4 regions of the Clostridium sardiniense genome follow, and region 4 is predicted to be linked to each of the others. Evidence: riboswitches for the same ligand, from Rfam matches in the RefSeq annotation. Region 4 holds a riboswitch; each other region holds the start of a gene.
The links. A riboswitch is a leader RNA that binds a small molecule or an ion and turns the genes downstream of it on or off. The one in region 4 is predicted to bind cyclic di-GMP.

Region 1 (5,370 bases), on a different contig from region 4:
CATTTACAGAATTCCAATTTAAGACCTGTGGTAAATTATAAGGCTTAGTGTCGCCTTTATTGCTTCCCTCGAACCACCTCTCTAAGTTTCTGTAATCTATAGTGTAATTATTATTATTTTCCATCATAAATTTTGTCCTTAAAGTTGCTCCAGTATTAGCAGGCTCATTAGTGTAGTACCACCCACCCAAATAATGTTTTCGAACCTCTTTAGCATTTTGTGGACTATTTAATATATTTTGATTGTTAAATATATTCTCAAAATAATCTGCTGATATTCCATATCTATTATAATCATTATAATTCGTTGAATTTACTCTACTCATATCATTCTTCGTCCATCTTAGTGGAATCTCTATAATTCCACTTGTATCATTACTGACTAATTTATTTCTATTTGCATTTGCAGCTTGCGGAACAATATAGTTTATAATCATAAAGACAGAAAGCATTACAACTAAAAGTTTATTAATCTTTTTCATATCTACTCCCTCCCCTTACTTACTTTACGTATCCATCAATTATCTCATCTAATTTATCCATCGTCTTATCTGATATTGTGTTATTTATATTCCACTCTTTTCTTAATGCCTCTTTATTTACTTGTATAGCTTCTGAGCTAACATTTACGGAGAAATTCCTATTTTTAAAACTTTCTATATCTTCTTGTGATATATTATTTTTTAATGATATAGACTTTAACAAATCACTAGTACTCTCTCCAGGATTTAATATTTTATTGTAATAATAATAACCATCGTTATCTTTTATCCAATCTTCTTTCCATGTGTTTGAAAAGTTTAATTGCACCTGATTTGATGCTGATGTTGTAAGTTTAGTTACTTTTCCGTTCTCATCTTTTTCTTCGTCCCATTGAGGATTTATTATAACTCTAACTATTACAGGATTTTTTCCTGTATTTTTTATAGATACAACCTTTTTAATCTCCTCATTACGTGATACATCTTTAGCTGAATCTTTATCGAAGTTTTCATTAATTTCTGTGCTTATACTTCCTATTGTAAATTTATTCTTTTTACTTTCTTTACTTGAAAAGTATGCTAATGAAGCAACTGTAGTTGTAAATAAAAGAATTATCCCTAATGTTAATCCTACTTTTTTCATTTTCTACACTCCATTTAATAGTATTTTACTAATAATTTTTATATTTTTTCTTTTTTATAATTAAAAATATTCCTATTCCAATAAGCACACAAGCAAGTCCATATCCGCATATTCCTACATATCCAGTCCTTGGAAGTATATTCTTTACATTGTTTATAGTATTAGAAATATCATTTCCTAGACCACCTTCGTGGCTTTCCTCCTTGGTACTCATCACTTTATCTGGACTATCTGTCCCAATAGCTGTAAAAATCCAATCTATATCTACCTTTTTGTTCTTATACTTATTATCCGTTGCTTTCCCATCTAGAATAACTTTTGCATTTAAAAGTTTTTTCTCTCCTGGTTTGACAGTACCTAAACTTATATTATTTCTTAATCCATTTTCTCCACTTACAGTGCCATGGTATATGTTCTTACTATCATAATTTATTGAAAGATCTAATACTTGACATAAATCTACTTTTTGTTGTGCTCCTACTCTTTCGGCTTTCATAAACACTTCAAAAGGTTCTTTTAAATTATTTTCTACAGTAAGAGTCCCACTTACTGAATCACCAGGTAACATTCCCTTCTTTTCTAGAAATATATCACTGTTGTCTTTTGTATAGATAAAATGAATTCCAGTTTTATCTATTCTAATATTAGAGGGTGGCAACTCTGCTGCCACCCCATTGGTAGTTATTCCTAAAAGAAGTGAAATAAATAGTATGAAAATCTTTAAAGATTTTTTCATAATATCACTCCTTGATTATTCTATTATTTTGCTAACTTTGCTTTTGGTGCTTCTGCTGTATTGGTATCAGTATTAGCTTGTGTTTTACCTTGAATTTGAAGTGATTTTAATTTTTCTGAAACAGCTGATGGTACATCCCCCCATGCTGATGCAAATGCATCATTTGAAGCTTGAACTGATTCTGCTGTTACATCAACTGTAAATCCATTTCCTAAAGCAGATTTTTCTGTGTCACTTGCTAGAGTTACTGAGTCCAATAATCTTGGAGTACTTGATCCTGATTGTCCTTGTGGTGCTAAAACTCCTATATAATAGAAATATCCATCTCCACCATTAAACCATTGGTTTTCTGTAACACTTTTTGTTAAATTTACTTTATTTAATAATATATCATCTAAATCTGTTGAGTTTAATGCTGTATTTACTTCACCAGTAGAGGTTACCCAATTTGGTGATAACTTAACTCTTACGAATTGTCCATAATTTGCTGTACTATCTACTTGTACATCCTTATTTACAGTATCTCCTGGAATCATATTCTTAGCTTGATTTGGATCGAAGTTCTCGTTTATATCTATTCCAGCATCTCCACCCTTATCTTCTGTTCCATTAGCAATTGTGCTAAATGAGTTCTTTACTGTTTCCTTTGATGTAAAGTATGCTAATGATCCTATCGCTAATGATGCTACTACTACAACTGCTGCAATTACACTCAATATTTTCTTCTTTTTCATTTGTTACTTCCCCCTATATTGGATTTTTTTTAAATATTTAAGAATTTTTGTAAGTAAGAGCCTTAAAAAAGGACTAATACAGTATATTTGTGAATTAGCCGGTTGCACTACTAGCTCCATATATTCCAAGTGCCCAAATATAGAACATACTTCAAAGCATCTATATTAAATTAATTTTAAACATAAAAAAAACTAATCTATATTTTATCCTTAATAATATAAATTAGTCGGTTGCACTACTAGCTCCATATACTCCAAGTGCCCACATACAGAATATATTTCAAAGCTCCTATATTTTTTATTTTAATAATCTTTCGTTAATTTCATTATAGATATTATCATTTGATATAAAAGAGAGTCAATATGTTTTACACAACCTTTACTAAGTATACATATCATTAATATTTGTTTTAATTTATATATATTTATCAAAATAAAAAAGAAATATAGTAAATATATCTATACTTCTTTTAATATTTTTATATAATTATTTTTTTCTTCCAACTAAGAATGATAGTCCAAATAAAGCTAATATCACAACTAATATTAGAACTAAGTTCTTTTGAACAAACTGAGAAACTTTTCCGAGATAAGGTATGTGGAACATAACCTTTCCTATAACTTGATTTTTCTGAACACTTATTGGATCCACTACATTATTAGCATCACCTTTTGTTATAAATTCTTCTCCATTATTTATAACCTGATTAACTCTATGAGTAGTAATTGTATTGCTATTTCTTCCTGTAAAAGTTATTACATCCCCTACATTTATTTCTTGATCCGTTCCATCTTTTACAACTACTAAGCTACCTGGATTTATAGTAGGTTCCATACTCCCTGTTAATATGTAATATGAGCTATATCCTAATATACTTGGATGTTTTCCTTCTTTTGATCCTATTATATTTATTCCAGCTAAAAATATAACAGCTATTATAAATAAATAAAATATACAATTTCCTATGACTGCTAAAGAACTCTTTCTCTTCTTCATATCTTTACCCCTTTTATCTTATGATTTTATCTTAATATTCATTTATTAGTCCTTCTTTAGTCTATATACATTACTATTTATTGTCAATTCTCTTTACAAATTGTTAAACAACCATACCTTGATTACAAGTAGAAGTTAATTATATTATTAAATTTATTTTTCTTTGACCCTTATTCATATTTAATTATGAAAAAGCAGTTTAGTACGACCATCATACTAAACTGCTTCATATATTTATATTATCTATTTACCCAGTCCCCACTGCTAACTTTAAGGAGCTTATCTATTCTGTTCCTATCAGCTTCCTTATTATATCTGTAGAAATATGCTTTTTCTTTAGCACCATTCTCTAAAGAAACATCCACTATTTCTCTTATATATTCTGAATTTTTATCCTCTTCATTATAATTCTCTAGCCCATCTAATTCTCTCAATGTCTTCTTAAAATCTTTAAGTTCCATTAATTCTCCAACAACCTTACTGTCCCCACAGATAGCTGCTGGATATCCCTTATTTTCTATATGAAACAATTCCCCACAAACTGTTCCACTTTCTGACCCTTTAACCTTACCCTTAAGTAACTTCTCATAGTTGAACATCCCACTTCTAAGGCTTCCATACACAAACACTTTTTCTGTTAGCATATTTCTCCACCTATCGCTTTTATATCTTCATTGTATATAGTACATGCTTCTATTGATAATTCTATCCCCTTTATTATCTCCTCTAATGACATAAATGGTGTATTCTTTTTGTCTATTACTTGAGATGTTACATAAGGGATGTGAATAAAACCACCCTTAATATTTGGATACTTCTTATCAATCATATATAAAATCCCATACATTACATGATTACATACAAAAGTTCCTGCTGTATTTGAAAGTGTACTTGGTATTCCATTCTCATTTAAGTGCTTAACCATTCCCTTTACTGGTAAGCTTGAGAAATATGCTGCCTTTCCATCTTCTCTTATTGGTTCATCAACTGGTTGATTACCTTCATTGTCTTTAATTCTAAAATCATTAATATTAATTGCCACTCTCTCTGGAGTTATATCAAATCTTCCTCCAGCCTGACCTATTGATATAACAATATCTGGCTTATGCTCTTCTATTGCTTTTTCTATTGCACTTAGTGATTTTTCATAAACAGTTGGTATTATAAGCTTTATTACTTCTGCACCATTTACATTTTCACTAACTCTCATAACTGCTTCTTGCGCTGGATTTATTTTTTCTCCTCCAAAGGGATCAAATCCTGTTAATAATACTTTCATCAATAACTCCTCCTTTGTTTTTCTAAAATTGTACTCTTAAATTGTTTCATAAAAAATTCTTTTTATTAGAACAATTTATTAAAATGCTAAGAAATACATTGCAAATATGTGTAAAACCAATAACACTATTGCTGCTGGTGCTTGATATTTTATTACTTCATACTGATTCTTACATTCTAATAATGCTGATGGTACTATGTTAAAGTTTGCTGCCATTGGTGTTAAAAGTGTTCCGCAATATCCAGCTGTAAGTGCAAGTGCTCCAACTACTGCTGGATTTCCACCTTGTGCAAGTACAAAAGGTACTCCAATTCCAGCTGTAATTACTGAAAAGGCTGCAAATCCATTACCCATAACCATTGTAAATAGTGCCATTCCTAGTACATATGCTACAACTCCAAAGAATCTATTATCTTGAGGTACCACACCTGATATATATTGTGATATAACTTCGCCAACTCCAGCTTGTGTAAATAATGCACCTAACGCAACTAATAATT
Region 2 (5,370 bases), 130 kb from region 4:
TAGCGTATTATGTACTAGTAATCCTGTATTTGCAAGTGAACTAAATACTAATACTGAGGAGTCAGCAATAACAGTATTTGATAAAACTAACAATGCATGGAATGCAAAGTATTTTAGAATTCCAAGTATGCAATTATTAAAGGATGGCTCTATGTTAACGTTTTCTGACATTCGTCATAATGGTCCTCAAGACCATGGGAATATTGATATTGGATGTGCACGTAGTATTGATGATGGAAAAACGTGGAGTTATCAAGTAGCAATGAAAAATGATGGTGTTAATTCAAAATTTTCTCGTGTAATGGATTCAACAACAGTAGTTACCAATACAGGTAGAGTTATATTAATTGCAGGCTCTTGGAATAAGGACGGTAATTGGGCAAATAGTACAACTTCATTAAGAAATGATTGGTCTGTTCAGATGGTTTACTCTGATGATAATGGCGTAACATGGTCTGATAAAATAGATTTAACTACAAATCAATCAAGAATAAAAAATCAGCCAAGTAATACAATTGGATGGTTAGGTGGAGTTGGATCAGGTATTACAATGTCTGATGGAACAATAGTAATGCCAATACAAATTGCATTAAGAGAAAACAATACTAATAATTATTATTCATCAATTATGTATTCAAAAGATAATGGTGAAACATGGACAATGGGAAATAAAGTACCTAAATCAAAAACTTCTGAAAATATGGTAATAGAGCTAGATGGATCTTTAATTATGAGTGCTAGAGATGACTCAGCTGGTTATAGAGCATCATATATATCTCATGATTTAGGATCTACATGGAGTGTATATGAACCTTTAAATGGTAAAATTTCAACTGGTTATGGTTCAGGCTGTCAAGGTTCATTTATTAAAATTACCAATTCTAATGGGCATAGAATTGGATTAATTTCAGCACCTAAGAACACTAAAGGCTGGTATACTAGAGATAATATTACTGTCTATATGATTGATTTTGATGACGTATCTAAAGGAATTAAAGAACTATGTGTCCCTTATCCTAAAGATGGAAATAAAGCTGGCGGTGGGTATTCCTGCTTAGCTTTTAACAATGATAAATTAAGTATTCTTTATGAAGCAGATGGAAATATAGAGTATAAAGATTTAACATCTTATTATAAATCAATACTATAAAAAGAAAATATTATTAAAAAAATCTTCAGTAATTATGCTGAAGATTTTTTTAATAATTAATAATAATTTTATGACCCCACACTTTCCCATTGGATTTTTCTTTTGACAATGTTATTTCTTCCTATAATACAAGTATGGGTTAAATTATAGTATATAAGGAGGTTCTTTATTATTATAAATAATAGTTAAGTGTAATTTAAATATAAGATTAAACCTATTATTATTTCGTGTTATAATTTGATATAAGGGATATTGTACATAATAAAAATATAGTCTATTGTAAGTAGTAAATAATGTTAACTTTTAAGGAGATACAAAGCTTAAATGATTTATATTTAGTTTTAAAGGTAGAAATTAATATAAATATCTGTCTTAAAATAGTTAAAAATAATTTTAATATAACCATTTTTTGTAGCCTTTCTTATTTAGCGGATATAAAGCTTTAATATATAGCATAAAAAAGATGAATAGATTAAGTTATTGAGTTTTACTTGTAGATTATGTAATATTAAGTAACGCCTATTTATAGGATACTAACAACCCTTAGTTAAATAAATATTTTTACAATTTTAAGCTAATATTTCTTTTTATATAATAACTTACATATTAGAAGTCCACATATGCCAAATAGGTATATGTGGATTTTTAGTTTATTTATATACTTAATAGGTTCTATTTAATCTGAAATCTAAGTTAGATTAATAGAGAAAATAATAATTAGTTCATAAATAGATTTTAAAGTTATGATTAGAATTGAAAGTTCTCATATAAAGTTTTATATGGGAGCTTTTTTATTACATAAAAATAATTTGTCGAAATTTTCAAAAAATAAATAGAAAATATATTGAATTTTATGTAAAATAATAGTAAAATTTCACTAAGAAATAAAATAAAATAGGCAAACCTAGAGAAATTTAGGGACGCAAAGCTATAGGGACTAAGGTTTAAAACTATGTCAGCCAGTTGCCAAAGGGTACATTATACTTTTTGTTTTTAAGATTAATTAATTATAAATATTGATTATAATTATAATTTATTAATTTCATTATGTGTATACAGCTACTCTTTTTTGAGTAGCTTTTTTAATGTACTTCTGAGGTATTAAATTAATCAGGGGGGAAGAAATATGAATAAGAAAAAAGTAGCAGCTATAATTATGGCTGCAATAATCACAAACTTTTCAGTTACAGCAGTAGAAGTTTTTGCAGATGAATTAAATAGCAATAAAGTGATTCAAAACATATCAAATGAAAGTAATCAAAATAAACAAGCAACAAAAGCTACTGTAAATAAATTTAATTTAGCTAGTAGCGAAAACTTAGAAGCGTACAATAAAGCTTTTAAAGTTGATAATTCTAAAATAATTTCAATAACTAATAATGGTGGGAGATATGGAAGTAGCGTATTAAATAGAATAATAGATGGTGATTTAAATACTCACTGGGAAACAGGGAAACCAAATAATTCAAATTTTAAAAATGAAGTAGTATTTGAACTTAGTGAAAAAACAACATTAAATAGAATAATGTATAAATCAAGACCTGGCAACAAAGGTTTTGCAAAAGAGTTTAAGATATATACATCAAGTACTAGTAGGGGCAATGACTTCCAATTAGTCTCGTATGGCTCATCTGAAGTAACTTCTGATTTATTAGAGATTAAATTTAATCCTACAGAATTTAAAAGAGTAAAATTTGTATTTGAAAAAGCTAATGCTGATTGGGCAGCAGCCTCAGAAATAATGCTTTATAAAGAAGATAAAGCAACGGATGAAGTAAATGATTTATTTACAGATGAAACTAAATATAAATTAAAAGATAAATACAAAGATATAAATATAATAAAGAACTTAGAAGAACAAGTAGCAAACCATCCATTAAGAAAAACTCTTTTAAATGATATAAATATAGCTAAAGATCTTTTACATAGTAGTGATGATGAAGAACAATCAACATATTCTTTAATTAAAATATCAGATATAGCAAAATCTAAAGATTTAGCTAAGTATAATGAAAAATACAAGATAAGTACAGATAATTTCAAAAGTGTAACTAATAATGGTGGTAGTTATGGAAGTAGTGTACTTACAAAACTTTATGATGGTAATAAAGATACTCATTGGGAAACAGGTAGAGGAAATGATGATAACTTTAAAAATGAAGTAGTATTTACATTTAAAGAAATACAAGAAATAGAAAGAATTATTATGTCATCTAGAAAAGGTCAAGAACATAAAGGGTTCCCTCTAGAGTATGAAATATATGGTTCTCTAAATGAAAATTCCAATACATATAAATTAATTTCTAAAGGAAAAGCAAATGGTGTTATGGCAGAAGACACTGAAATAGTATTTCCTAAGACTAAATTTAAGAAGTTAAAATTCAGATTTGTAACTGCTTATGATTATAGAGCGGGACTTGCTGATATGTCATTTTATAAAGAAGATACAACGACAAGAAAGGTAAACTCTGTATTTAAAGATAAGTTACATACTAAAATATCTGAAGACTATAATACGATAGATAAATTAAATAAGCTAGAAGAAGAAATAAATAATCATCCCCTAAAGAATGATCACATGGAAATAATTAATGCGGCCAAAAAAATAGTAAGTAAAAAGGAAGTAGAAACAAGTCAAATAATAACATTATCTCAAAGGGGTAATGAAAACAATCAAAGAGATAAAAGAAGACAAGTATTTGCAGGTGGAAATTTAGATTTAACAGGATATTATGCAATGCCGGATAAAGCATTTGAAGTATATGTAGATGCAGATGAAAATGGTATATTACCACAATTAGTTATGGCACAAGTTGGTGAAGTTGATAGTTCGGGAAGGCATATAAGAAGCTTAAACGCAGGTAGAAATATAATAAAAGCTCCAAGTGGAACAACGGGATTTGCAATATACTTTACTAATAAAGCTTTACCTGAAGAACAAACATATGCACCAAAAGTTAGAGTGGCAGGGGAGAACTTAAAAAAGTACCCTATATACATATATGGTAAAACAAATATAGATGATTACATAGAACAAGTGAAGAATCACAAAGGCGCCAACATGACAGATGTAATGGGAGAGCGATTCTTAATATCAGGAAAAAATAGTGAAGCTAAGATAGCATATGTAGATAGAGGTAAAAGCCCATTAGATGCAGTTAACGCTTTTAAAAAGCTTATATCTTCATTTGACAAATTAGCAGGATATGATAAAAACGATCCAAATCCAATACATAGACCATCAAAAGCTCTATATCACTATAAAGGTAGTAATGCAAAGGGATTATTTGCATCTAATGAATATATTCATTATGAAGGAAGTACAGCAAGAGATATATTTGCAGGAAACTTCTCTGATTGGGGAATAGGTCATGAGTTTGGACATCAAATAGAAAATGGTGATATGAGACTTCTAGAAGTTACTAACAACCTATTCTCAATAGCAGCACATAAATCAAACATAGGTTATATAGGAAGAGACTTTACTTGGAATCAAGCTAATATTGATAAATACTTTACTTTTAAAGGAACTAAAGGATTTGGTGGATTCCTTGGTGATAATTTTAAATATAAACTTGGATTATTCGAAAGATTGTTAGTTATAACTCAAATAACAAATTATTTCGGAGACGAAGCCTATTCTAATGCAAGTAGACTAATTAGAGAAAATCCTTCTAGATATGGAGCAACTGGGGATTATCAAGCTATAATTACTGCACTGTCAGAAGCAACAGGATATGATTTATCTGGCCACTTTGAGTATTATAACTACCCTGTAACTGATAAGACAAAAGAGTTTACTTCTCAGTTTAAACCATTCAATAAAAAGATAAGATATACGACGCTAGATACTTATAAGAAAATAAAGGATAAGGTTGAAACATTTAATCAAGAAACTAAGGCAGTTATAACTTCTGTAAAGAAAGATAAAGATGGATTTACAATAAATATGGGAACAAGTGATAACAATAAAGGAACTGTAGCTTATGAAATATATAGAGATGGAGAATTTGTTGGGTTCACAAGAACAGATACTTATAAAGACGTAACTGATAGTTCTAAAGAATACGATTATCAAGTTGTAGCTTTTGACTATAGAGTAAATGAACGTAAAAGTGAAGTATTCAAAACTTCATCTATAATATATAAGCCAGTTTTAAGAGTAGATTCTGAAAATATATTAGTAGAGAAAAATAGTGAATTCAATCCTTTAGAACATG
Region 3 (5,370 bases), on a different contig from region 4:
TTTGTACACCTAATACCTCCTCTACTCATTTAGCCATCTCTTTATTAATTCACTTATTTCATCTGGATTATTTTCTGCTAAACTCTTAACTTCTTCTTCAATATTTGATTCAGTATCTTCATCATTATCTAATTCAGTTTCTTTTTGTTTTGCTTTTAATAAATTAGCAAAATACTCTGTTTCCTTTGACATTTCTTCTGTATCTTCCAAATCATTTTGCTTGCCTTTTTTCTTAAATATAATAAATCCTATTACTAACAATATTGCAAGTACTACTAATGTTGCTATACCTATCTTCATAGGCGTCATACCTGTCTTTTTAGAATTTTCTGGATTAAGTTCATTTGCTTTACCCTTATTAAAATTCATACCTATAACTGATATACTATCGCCTCTTTTTGTATCCATTCCTATAGCTGTCTGAACTATATCTTCCACATTTGTCATTACATCATCAGAAATATTTCCGTCAATTGCAATAGATGCAGTAATACGCTTTACATCGCCTGGAGGAGTTAATGTTTTTGTTTCACTTTCTCCTATTTTATATTTAATTGATTCTTCTTTTGAATTATCATTATTAGACTTTGCATTTGCGGTATTATTCATATTGTTGTCCACTGGTGAGCCTTTAACATCTTCATCAGTTACTGAATTTTCACTTTTTGTTGAAGATGAAATAACTTTTTTGGGATCTAATTTTAATTCATTTTTTTCTACAGTTTTAGAATTTAAAGTAGCATTTATACCAATTTCGACCTTACCTACTCCGAATATAGGTTCAAGCATTGATTTTACTCTCTTCTTTAATTCTTCACTTAATTGTTTTTCAGCATTTTTAGTTCCTGTTAATCCTGCTTCATTAGCAAGATTTCCATTACCATCATAGATTCCCTCTGATAATAGAACCATATTTTGATCTATTACTTCTACATTTTTCTTCGGAATATTAATACCACTAGCTGAAATTAATGATATTATAGATTTAATTTGATTTTTATCTAATGTTCTACCATCTTTTAAAGAAATATAAACAGCTGCTTTTCCATCCTTACTTTCCCCATTAAATACAGACTGTTCTCCTTGCGTTATATGTACTCTTGCATTATCTATACCAGGAAATGTCTTTATTGTTTTTTCTAACTCTCCCTGTACCATTCTAGTCTTCTCTATTTGGAACTCCTCATCTGTCATAGACAAATTTGAGCTTTCATCCATTAATTCAAAACCTTTTGATCCATTAGTTATGTTTGGAGATAATTCTATTCTTAATTTATCTACTTGATCTTTAGGTACAAGAATAGAATCTCCATCTATTTTTGTATCAACTTTTTTATCTTCTAATGCTTTTGTTATATTTGCAGAATCTGTAGAATCTAGTCCTGAAAATAATACCTTGTATTTATTCTGTCTACTATAATTTATAGTAAACACCAATGCTAATATTACTGTGACTATTCCAATACCTATGGCAACTTTAGTACCAATTTTTAATTTTTTAATTTTTTCTCCTAAACCTTTTAAGAAACTCTTTATTTTATCTATTAAATTCTTTTGCATACTATCTTCCTTTTATTAAAGACTTTTATAATTGCATCCTATTGACTTCTTGATAAGCTTCAACGACTTTATTTCTAGCTTCTATAAGTAGTTGCATTGATATTTGTGCTTCTTGCATTGATAACATAACATCATGCATATTAACATTGTCACCTTTGATTAGACTTTCAACCTTATTGTCTGCAGTTACTTGAAGATCATTTACTTTATTTATTGCATTACCTAATACTTTTGAAAAATCTCCATTACTTTCTTTAGCATGTCCTATTTTTTGTACATCAATGCCACTTACTAATGAATTTACCTCTATTGGTTTTATATTCATTTTATCCTCCTACTATCTTCCTATTTCTAAAGCTTTAGAAATCATATTTTTTTGCGCATTTAAAGAGTCTACATTAGATTCATATGATCTAGATGCAGTTATTAAATCAGACATCTCAACTAATAAATCAACATTAGGATACTCTACATATCCATCTTTATCAGCATCTGGATGATTAGGCTTATACTCTTTTTTAAGTGGAGATTTATCATTTTCAATTTTAACTGCCTTCACACCTAACATACCTAATTTATTATCATAATTTTCAGAAAAGACAGCAACTTTTCTTACATATGCTCCACCTTTTTTAGTTCTAGTTGCCCTCGAATTTGCAATATTTGATGATATTACATCAAGTCTTAATTTTTCAGAACTTAATCCACTAGCACTTATTCTCATTCCACTAAATATACTCATTTTTACTACCTTCCACTTATTACACTCTTAGCCATAGCTAATTTAATATTTGTAATACTTATTAAACTATTATACATAAGCGTATTTGCTGCTTGATCCACTTTTTCACTTTCTAAATCCACATTATTTCCATCAAATCTCATACTTGTTGATTTATCTTCCTTAATTTTAATTTTATTTTCGTTACTCTTATCATTTAGACTTTCTTCAAATGTGACATATTTTCTTTTATACTTTGGAGTATTAACATTAGCAATATTATTTGATATTGTCTCTCCTCTTAGCTTAGCTATGTCTAAGCTTGTCTTAATTAGTTTATAAATTTCCATACATTCCTCCTCTTATTGTTCAGAATAACACAACTATTAGGATATATTTTCCTAATAATTGCAAAGTTTATATTCTTACTATTTTTAACAGCAAAAAAAAAACCACTCACAAAGCGCGAGTAGCCTAAAATCAAAAAACAAGAAAAAAAATAAGATAAATATTCTTATTTTATTAGTGCAACTGGCTGGCATAATATTGATCTTAGCCCCTATAGCTTTGCGTCATTAAGTTTCCCTAATTTTGCTAATTATTAAATTGTGATATGTATTCTATTATATACTACTTTTATGTATTTTTCTACTTATTATTTAAATTTTATACATATTTTCTTTATATTTCTTATATTTCATTATTTTTCTATTCATTATTTTTCCTTATTTTTACTTATATGTCTTTTTTTAATTTATAATTTTCATAAATATATAAACACATTATGTAACTCTATTATTCTTATACTCTAATATTTTTATTAACCTCACACTGAAATAAAGGATAAAGCGTAAAGGCCTTATCCTTTTAAATATTTAGATTATCTTATCTTAATAGTTGCATTACACCTTCTGGTTGACTCTTAGCTTGAGCTGCCATAGCTTGTGAAGCTTGTGTTAATAGGTTGAATTTAGATAAAGTCATCATTTCTTTTGCAACGTCAACGTCTCTTATTCTTGATTCAGCTGCAGTTAAGTTTTCACTTGAAGTACTTAAGTTTGATTGAGCACTTTCTAATCTATTTTGCATTGCTCCAAAATTAGCTCTTGAAGTATTTACTTTTTCTAAAGCCTTATCTAAAGTAGTTATCATTTTTTGTGCTGCTTTACATCCTGATTCATTATCTGCTTTTATTGCATCTATATCTGCTTTTGCTATTCCTAATGATTCTGTTCCTAAGTTATTAATTTGAACTAATAATTGTTGTCCTTCGTTAGCTCCAACTTGTAGGTTAACTTTTCCTCCAATAATATCACTTATTGTTGTTTCTCCAATATTTTCATCAGTTAAAACAGCTGTTGCATCTGTATCTAATTTAAAAGTGATTGTTTTACCAGCGCTAGTTAAAGTATATTCTCCAGCTTTTAATTTACCTGCACCACCTGTAGCTTTAAATGTATAATTTCCAGCATCTGTTTTAACAGTAATATCTGTATCAGCACCATTAGCTTTAGTTGTTAATTTAATATCCCCTTTAGCTGTAATTCCACTTACATCTAAGCCTTCTATAGTATAGCCTGCCTTTGTAGTAAATGTCTTATTATCACCAATTTTTGTTGATCCATTTAATAAGTTCTTACCATTAAATTGAGTTGAATCTGCAATTCTATCTATTTCACTATGTAGTTGATTTAATTCTTCAACAATCTTTTCTCTATCTGAACCTGAATTTGTTTCATTAGATGCTTGAACTGAAAGTTCTCTCATTCTTTGAGTGATGTTTCCGATTTCTTCTGTTGCACCTTCTGCTGTTTGAATTAAAGATACACCATCTTGAGTATTTCTAGATGCTTGATCTAATCCTCTAATTTGGCTTCTCATCTTTTCAGATATTGCTAGTCCTGCTGCGTCATCTCCAGCTTTGTTTATTCTTAATCCTGAAGATATTTTTCCCATAGCTGCTCCAGCTAAGTTTGTGTTTTTGTTCATTGAGTTTAATGCTGTCATAGCATTCATATTTGTGTTGATTCTCATATTTTGCACTCTCCTTAGTAATTTATTTTTTGACATCCTTGTCATTTATAATTTTAAAATATAAATCTATAGTTTCTATTGATTTATTATCTTAATAATTGCATTATTCCTTCTGGTTGGCTCTTAGCTTGAGCTGCCATAGCTTGTGAAGCTTGTGTTAGTAGGTTGAATTTAGATAAAGTCATCATTTCTTTTGCAACATCAACGTCTCTTATTCTTGATTCAGCTGCAGTTAAGTTTTCACTTGAAGTACTTAAGTTTGATTGAGCACTTTCTAATCTATTTTGCATTGCTCCAAAATTAGCTCTTGAAGTATTTACTTTTTCTAAAGCCTTATCTAAAGTAGTTATCATTTTTTGTGCTGCTTTACATCCTGATTCATTATCTGCTTCTATTGCATCTATATCTGCTTTTGCTATTCCTAATGATTCTGTTCCTAAGTTATTAATTTGAACTAATAATTGTTGTCCTTCATTAGCTCCAACTTGTAAGTCAACTTTTCCTCCAAGAACATCACTTACTTTTGTTTCTCCGATTTTAGAATCTGTAGTAGCAGTTGTTATTGCTTTGTCTACTTTAAATGTAATACTGCTACTTCCGTTCTTTAATGTTATAACTTTATTAGCATCAAGTGTTCCTTTTGCCCCTGTCATAGTAACATCTGTTGCTGTGAAAGTTTTTCCATCTACTTTTATAGTAACGTTAGTTTGATTAGCACCTGCTCCGTTTGTTAAAGTTAATTTAATATCATCTTTAGTAGAAATTCCGTCTAATCCTTCTATAGTATAACCAGCATCTGTAGTAAATGTTCCAACAGTACCAATCTTTGTTGTTCCATTTAATAAGTTCTTACCATTAAATTGAGTTGAATCTGCAATTCTGTCTATTTCACTATGTAATTGATTTAATTCTTCAACAATCTTTGATCTATCTGAACCTGAGTTTGTTTCATTAGATGCTTGAACTGAAAGTTCTCTCATTCTTTGAGTGATATTTCCGATTTCTTCTGTTGCACCTTCTGCTGTTTGAATTAAAGATACACCATCTTGAGTATT
Region 4 (5,370 bases):
TGTTATCACTAGCTGTTATTTCTTGAATCTGTGATGTTTGTCCCAAAATTATTTCAAATGGATATTTAGCTTCATTAACTTCATAGCCAACTGGTGCTGTTATCTCTTTAAAATAATACTTTCCTGGTCTTAAATCAGTAGTTGTTACTTCTCCATTATCACCTGTTGTAACCTTATCTACTAAGTTATTATCTGCATCATATATTCCATATACTGCACCTTTAAGTTTTCCACCTGTTTTGCTATCAACCTTTATAAGTTTTACAGATCCTAGCATTATTGAATCTTTTGCAATTACTTTCTCTGGATTTGCAATTCCTCCTGTTCTTATCTCAACAGGTATTTTCTCATCACTTAGGTTGTATCCCTTTGGTGCTGTTATTTCTTTAAAGTAATAGGTTCCTGGTCTTAGCTTACTACTTACCATAGCTTTACCATTTTCATCAGTTGTTATTTGTTCTATAAGCTTATCTGATGAATCATAAAGTCCGTATACAGCACCTTGAAGTTTTTCTCCAGTATCTGCATCCTCTTTAATTAGTACAGCCTCGCCTTTTTTAATGTTATTTTTTACCACTAAGTTTATAGGAGTCTCTGTTCCCCCTAAAGCAATTGTAAACTCATGCTTTGAGTTATCTATGTCATAACCTTCTGGTGCTTTTGTTTCAAGAAAATAATAACTCCCTGGTCTTAAGTCTTTTACTTCTATTGAGCCATCTTTATTTGTTGTATATGTTCCTATTTCTTTATCATCCTTAGAATATAACTTAAATTCTGCTCCTTCTAACTTTTGAGCTGTCTCACTATCTTCTTTAGTAAGATTTACTGATCCAGTCTTTATGTTATTTTCTAAATTTCCTATATTAACAACTGTTCCTATATCACTATCTTTTATAGTAAATTTCTTTTCTGAAGTATCTAAAACATATCCCTTTGGAGCTTCTACTTCTTTAAGATAATAATCTCCTGGAGCATCAACGTTATGCTTTATATTTCCCTCTGAGTCACTTGTTACAGTATCAATTAAATTTTTATTGCTATCTAAAAGTTCAAATTTTGCTCCTTTTAAAGCTTCTTTTGTATAACTATCAATCTTCCTAACTTCAAAAACATATCCTTTTTTAGTAGTAACTTCATTTGTTGTAGCTTTATCTATTTTAGCTACATTTCTTATCGTTGTTCCATCTGGTATATTACTAAAATCAGCTTTTATCTTTACTTGAAGCTTTTGTCCATAGTCTATTGAACCTTTATCATTTACTACAGTAACTTTGTTTCCATCTGCTACTTTTGCTGTAAATTCCTTTGGTACCTCAACTCCTACAATCTTTAATCTACTATCTAAATTATCAACTAAACTTAAATAATTTTGATTAAAATATCCATAACAATCAAAGTTTATTGTATAAGTAACTATCTGATCGTCACCCTTTTTAATCTCTGTTTTATCAACTAATTTTTGTGCATTTATTGCACCTGCATTCATCTCATAATTAATTTCTGAATTTACTTCCTGTGATGTTCCATCATAAGATATTTTTGCATTATTGTTATATTCTTTATATCTATCAGTTACTTTAAGTTTGTAGTATATATAATAGTGCTTGTTTGTGTCTCCAAGATTTATAGTCATTTTGTTATTGGTTGTACTTATATTACCTTTAATACTATCTGTTATCCATTTAAAGTTTCCACTTATATCTTTTTCTCCAACCTGTACGCTGCCATCAACAAGCTGCATTCCTTTTGGGAAGTTATCTTCAAATATTGCATTTTTTATACTAGCATTATTAGGATTTACATCAACTGTATAATCTACACTGTCTCCTATCTTACTTACAACAAATGTGGACCTTCCATCCTTATCTTTAATTTCATTTTCACTTCTATAGCTTTTACTAATCATCCTATCATCAACTATAGGTTTAACTATTGTTGAACTATTTATAGTATCTTTTCCATATTGTGAAAGCTTAGCTGTATTTATATATTGAGGATACTCAGTATTATACTTTGCAGAATACTCTATTCTGTATTGTTTATCTGTGTAATCTAAGTATAAATATAATCTATTAGAACTTATATTCATCTTATTTATCATATCCTTAGTTACATCTTTTGCTGATCCACCATATGGTATTTCATAAATTTTTATAGAATCCTTTAAAAGCTCTGTACCTTCTGGCATAGTATCATCTAAGGATACATTATGCATTGGTGCATATTTTTCATTTATATATATAGTATACTTTGTACTTTTTCCAACCACTGGTTTTGCTATATTAGCTAACATTTTATTTCCTTCCCAACCAATAGCATTTTCAACACTCTTTAATAACTGCCTATCTGCTGGATTCGGATTTGGATTTGGATCTGTATTTGGATCTTCTGGTTTAGGTGTTACTTCTACATCTAAGTATTGTGTTGTACCATTTACATTTACTTCAACTCTAGCTGGAGTATTATTATTTACATTTTTTGCAGTTGCTACTATTGACATATATCCAGCAATAGCTGTTTCTACTCCTTTACTAAATATAGCTCTTACAGTAGTTCCATGTACCTCTACATCTTTAAAATGTTCTGGTGGATATTTAGGTTTTATATTACTAAATTCATCAGGTAGTTTAAACTCTAAAACATCCCCCTCTTTTATAGAACCCTGTCCACCAACAACTTTATATTCTAGATTAAATGTAATCTGATTGCCTGATTCTACAGTCTTTTTATCACTAGTTATCTTAACTTCTATATTAGAGTTACCTTTTGAAGTTGTTGCTGCCAAAACTGATGCAGTAGGTAAAAACATACTAGTAATCATATTAACTACCACTACTATAGCAAGAAATGCAAAAAACTCTTTTCTCTTATGACTCATATAATCCCTCCTTTTTAAATTTTCTTAAAATTCCCATAAGATAATTTCTCCTTCACTTATTCTTAAATAATCCTTTCATTATCAGTCCTTTCTAAAATTTTTTAGTTTAACAAATTCCTGTTGTTCATTTCATTCTATTTGCATAAAAAAAGACTAATTTATATTTAATTTGTATAGAAAGTTCTATAGCAGTAATTAAAAAATAAATTAGTCGGTTGCACTACTAACTCCATACATTCCAAGTGCCCAAATACAGAATGTATTTCATAGTTCCTAAATATGTGTTATTCAATTTTTTCATTATATAATTAGCTCATTTATGCATAAAAAAAGACTAACTTATATTTAATTTGTATAAAAAGTTCTATGCTAGTATTAAAAAAATAATTGGCATAAAAAGTTTTATAACAGTAATTAAAAAATAAATTAGTCGGTTGCACTACCAACTCCATACATTCCAAGTGCCCAAATACAGAATGTATTTCACAGTTCCTAAATATGTGTTATTCAATTTTTTATTATATAATTAGTTAATTTTTGTATAAAAAAAGACTAACTTATATTTAATTTGTATAAAAAGCTCTATCCCAATATTAAAAAATAATTGGTATAAAAATTTCTATAACAGTAATTAAAAAATAAATTAGTCGGTTGCACTACCAACTCCATACATTCCAAGTGCCCAAATACAGAATGTATCTCACAGTTCCTAAATATGGTTATTCAATTTTTATTATTTAGTTCATTTCTGCATAAAAAAAGACTAATTTATATTTCTAAGTATTAATTTAAATAAATTAGTCAGTTACAATACAAACTCTATATATAAAATGTAAATATACAGAGTATAATTCTTCAGTTTATAGATTTTATTAACATAATGAAATCTACTCATTTTGTTAAAACCAATTCTAACACTATACAAATTTGACCTCAATACATAAAATCAGTTATTAATAATTTATTCAAATTTCTTCCATAATAATCCACCATTTATATTTTGAATTTTATTTTCGTTAAAATTTATTTAATATTAGTTGATAATTTATATTAATTAATTATCTATTAATTATAGAACTAAATATCCAAACCATCTACTTCATACCAACAAAGTAACCTTTCTTATGTCTTACAATCAAAATAAACTTTGGTAATATAAATCAAATATTATACTGATATACTTTAAAATTAATTATATAAAATATTAAAAGGACTTTTTCCTAAAAGAAAAAGTCCTTCTATCTACAGGCTTAAATCAGCTAAAACTTAAACTGACTTTTTTATTAATAATTTAAAGTTGCTTTCACCCTATCTTCTTGAGACATTTCTGCAAGATCTTTCACTCTATTAACATCTAATTTTAATTGTTCTGCTACTTTAGTTCCAAGTTCAACATCAACTTTATAGAATAAAGCTACTTGCCTATATTGAATGTTTTCAACAGCTTTACCAAGATGTAATACAATATTATGAACTAAGTTAATTTTTTCTTGTGGTTTAAGAACTCTTCTATAGAATTCTCCTGGTTGAACAAAATCTATATCTTCTACATCTAGTTTATGCTTTGCTAATATACCACTTACATCTACTGCTGGTGGATTATATTTCTCATCTGTGGATATATCTTCAAATGAATTTGGGAAATAGTTTGGTCTTGATCCACCATTATTTAAATTCATTTGTCCATCTCTTTGTTTTGTATTAACATTAGATTTTGGAGCATTGACTGGTAATTGATCATGATTAGTACCAAGTCTGTATCTTTGGGCATCCTTATATGCAAATAATCTACCTTGTAACAACTTATCTGGTGAAGCTGCTATTCCTGGAACAAAATTACTTGGAGAAAAGGCTGCTTGTTCAATTTCTTCAAAATAATTTTCTGGATTTCTATTTAGAACTAATTTCCCAAATGGAATTAGTGGGAAATCCTTATGATACCAAACCTTTGTAACATCAAATGGGTCAAACTCATATTTTTCAGCTTGTTCTGGTGTCATTATTTGAACATATACAGTCCAGCTTGGGAAATTTCCTTTCTCTATATTCTCAAAAAGATCTGATATAGTGCTATCAGGGTTTTTACTAGCTAATTCTTCTGCTTCTTCAACAGTAAGATTTTCTCTTCCTTGGTCAGTTTTAAATGTATATTTAACCCATACATACTCGTTCTTTTCGTTATACCACATGTATGCATGACTTGAAAATCCATTTATATGTCTTATATCTTTTGGTGTCCCACTATCTGTAAACATATAAACTACCTGATGTATTGATTCTGGAGTAAGTGATAAGAAATCCCAGTACATATTTGCATCTTTTAAATGAGTTTGTGGATTTCTCTTTTGAGTGTGTACGAAATCTGGGAACTTTATAGCATCTCTAATGAAGAAAACAGGTGTATTGTTTCCAACCATATCATAATTCCCGTCTTCAGTATAAAATTTTAAAGCAAACCCTCTTGGATCTCTTGCAGTGTCAGCTGTACCTGA

Region 1: linked by a shared signal. The riboswitch ahead of K5V21_RS17765 (BsaA family SipW-dependent biofilm matrix protein) and the one ahead of K5V21_RS00915 (SpaA isopeptide-forming pilin-related protein) in region 4 are both predicted to bind cyclic di-GMP.
Region 2: linked by a shared signal. The riboswitch ahead of K5V21_RS01605 (NPCBM/NEW2 domain-containing protein) and the one ahead of K5V21_RS00915 (SpaA isopeptide-forming pilin-related protein) in region 4 are both predicted to bind cyclic di-GMP.
Region 3: linked by a shared signal. The riboswitch ahead of K5V21_RS04265 (flagellar basal body protein) and the one ahead of K5V21_RS00915 (SpaA isopeptide-forming pilin-related protein) in region 4 are both predicted to bind cyclic di-GMP.

Annotation. Positions count from the first base shown of each region.
Region 1 is NZ_JAIKTU010000020.1:31,899-37,268, forward strand. Features, by position in the region: gene K5V21_RS17750 (hypothetical protein) at 1-481, opposite strand, end outside; gene K5V21_RS17755 (BsaA family SipW-dependent biofilm matrix protein) at 501-1,124, opposite strand; gene K5V21_RS17760 (hypothetical protein) at 1,153-1,860, opposite strand; gene K5V21_RS17765 (BsaA family SipW-dependent biofilm matrix protein) at 1,884-2,594, opposite strand; cyclic di-GMP riboswitch class II at 2,682-2,765, opposite strand; cyclic di-GMP riboswitch class II at 2,811-2,894, opposite strand; gene K5V21_RS17770 (signal peptidase I) at 3,082-3,591, opposite strand; gene K5V21_RS17775 (gamma-glutamylcyclotransferase family protein) at 3,831-4,235, opposite strand; gene pcp (pyroglutamyl-peptidase I) at 4,229-4,870, opposite strand; gene K5V21_RS17785 (DUF979 domain-containing protein) at 4,949-5,370, opposite strand, start outside.
Region 2 is NZ_JAIKTU010000001.1:354,940-360,309, forward strand. Features, by position in the region: gene K5V21_RS01600 (sialidase family protein) at 1-1,150, shown strand, start outside; cyclic di-GMP riboswitch class I at 2,038-2,121, shown strand; gene K5V21_RS01605 (NPCBM/NEW2 domain-containing protein) at 2,277-5,370, shown strand, end outside.
Region 3 is NZ_JAIKTU010000003.1:171,456-176,825, forward strand. Features, by position in the region: gene fliG (flagellar motor switch protein FliG) at 1-9, opposite strand, end outside; gene fliF (flagellar basal-body MS-ring/collar protein FliF) at 22-1,560, opposite strand; gene fliE (flagellar hook-basal body complex protein FliE) at 1,586-1,885, opposite strand; gene flgC (flagellar basal body rod protein FlgC) at 1,898-2,302, opposite strand; gene K5V21_RS04265 (flagellar basal body protein) at 2,308-2,631, opposite strand; cyclic di-GMP riboswitch class I at 2,805-2,887, opposite strand; gene flgL (flagellar hook-associated protein FlgL) at 3,167-4,315, opposite strand; gene K5V21_RS19500 (flagellin N-terminal helical domain-containing protein) at 4,402-5,370, opposite strand, start outside.
Region 4 is NZ_JAIKTU010000001.1:223,263-228,632, reverse strand. Features, by position in the region: gene K5V21_RS00915 (SpaA isopeptide-forming pilin-related protein) at 1-2,878, opposite strand, end outside; cyclic di-GMP riboswitch class II at 3,079-3,162, opposite strand; cyclic di-GMP riboswitch class II at 3,298-3,381, opposite strand; cyclic di-GMP riboswitch class II at 3,515-3,598, opposite strand; gene K5V21_RS00910 (catalase) at 4,162-5,370, opposite strand, start outside.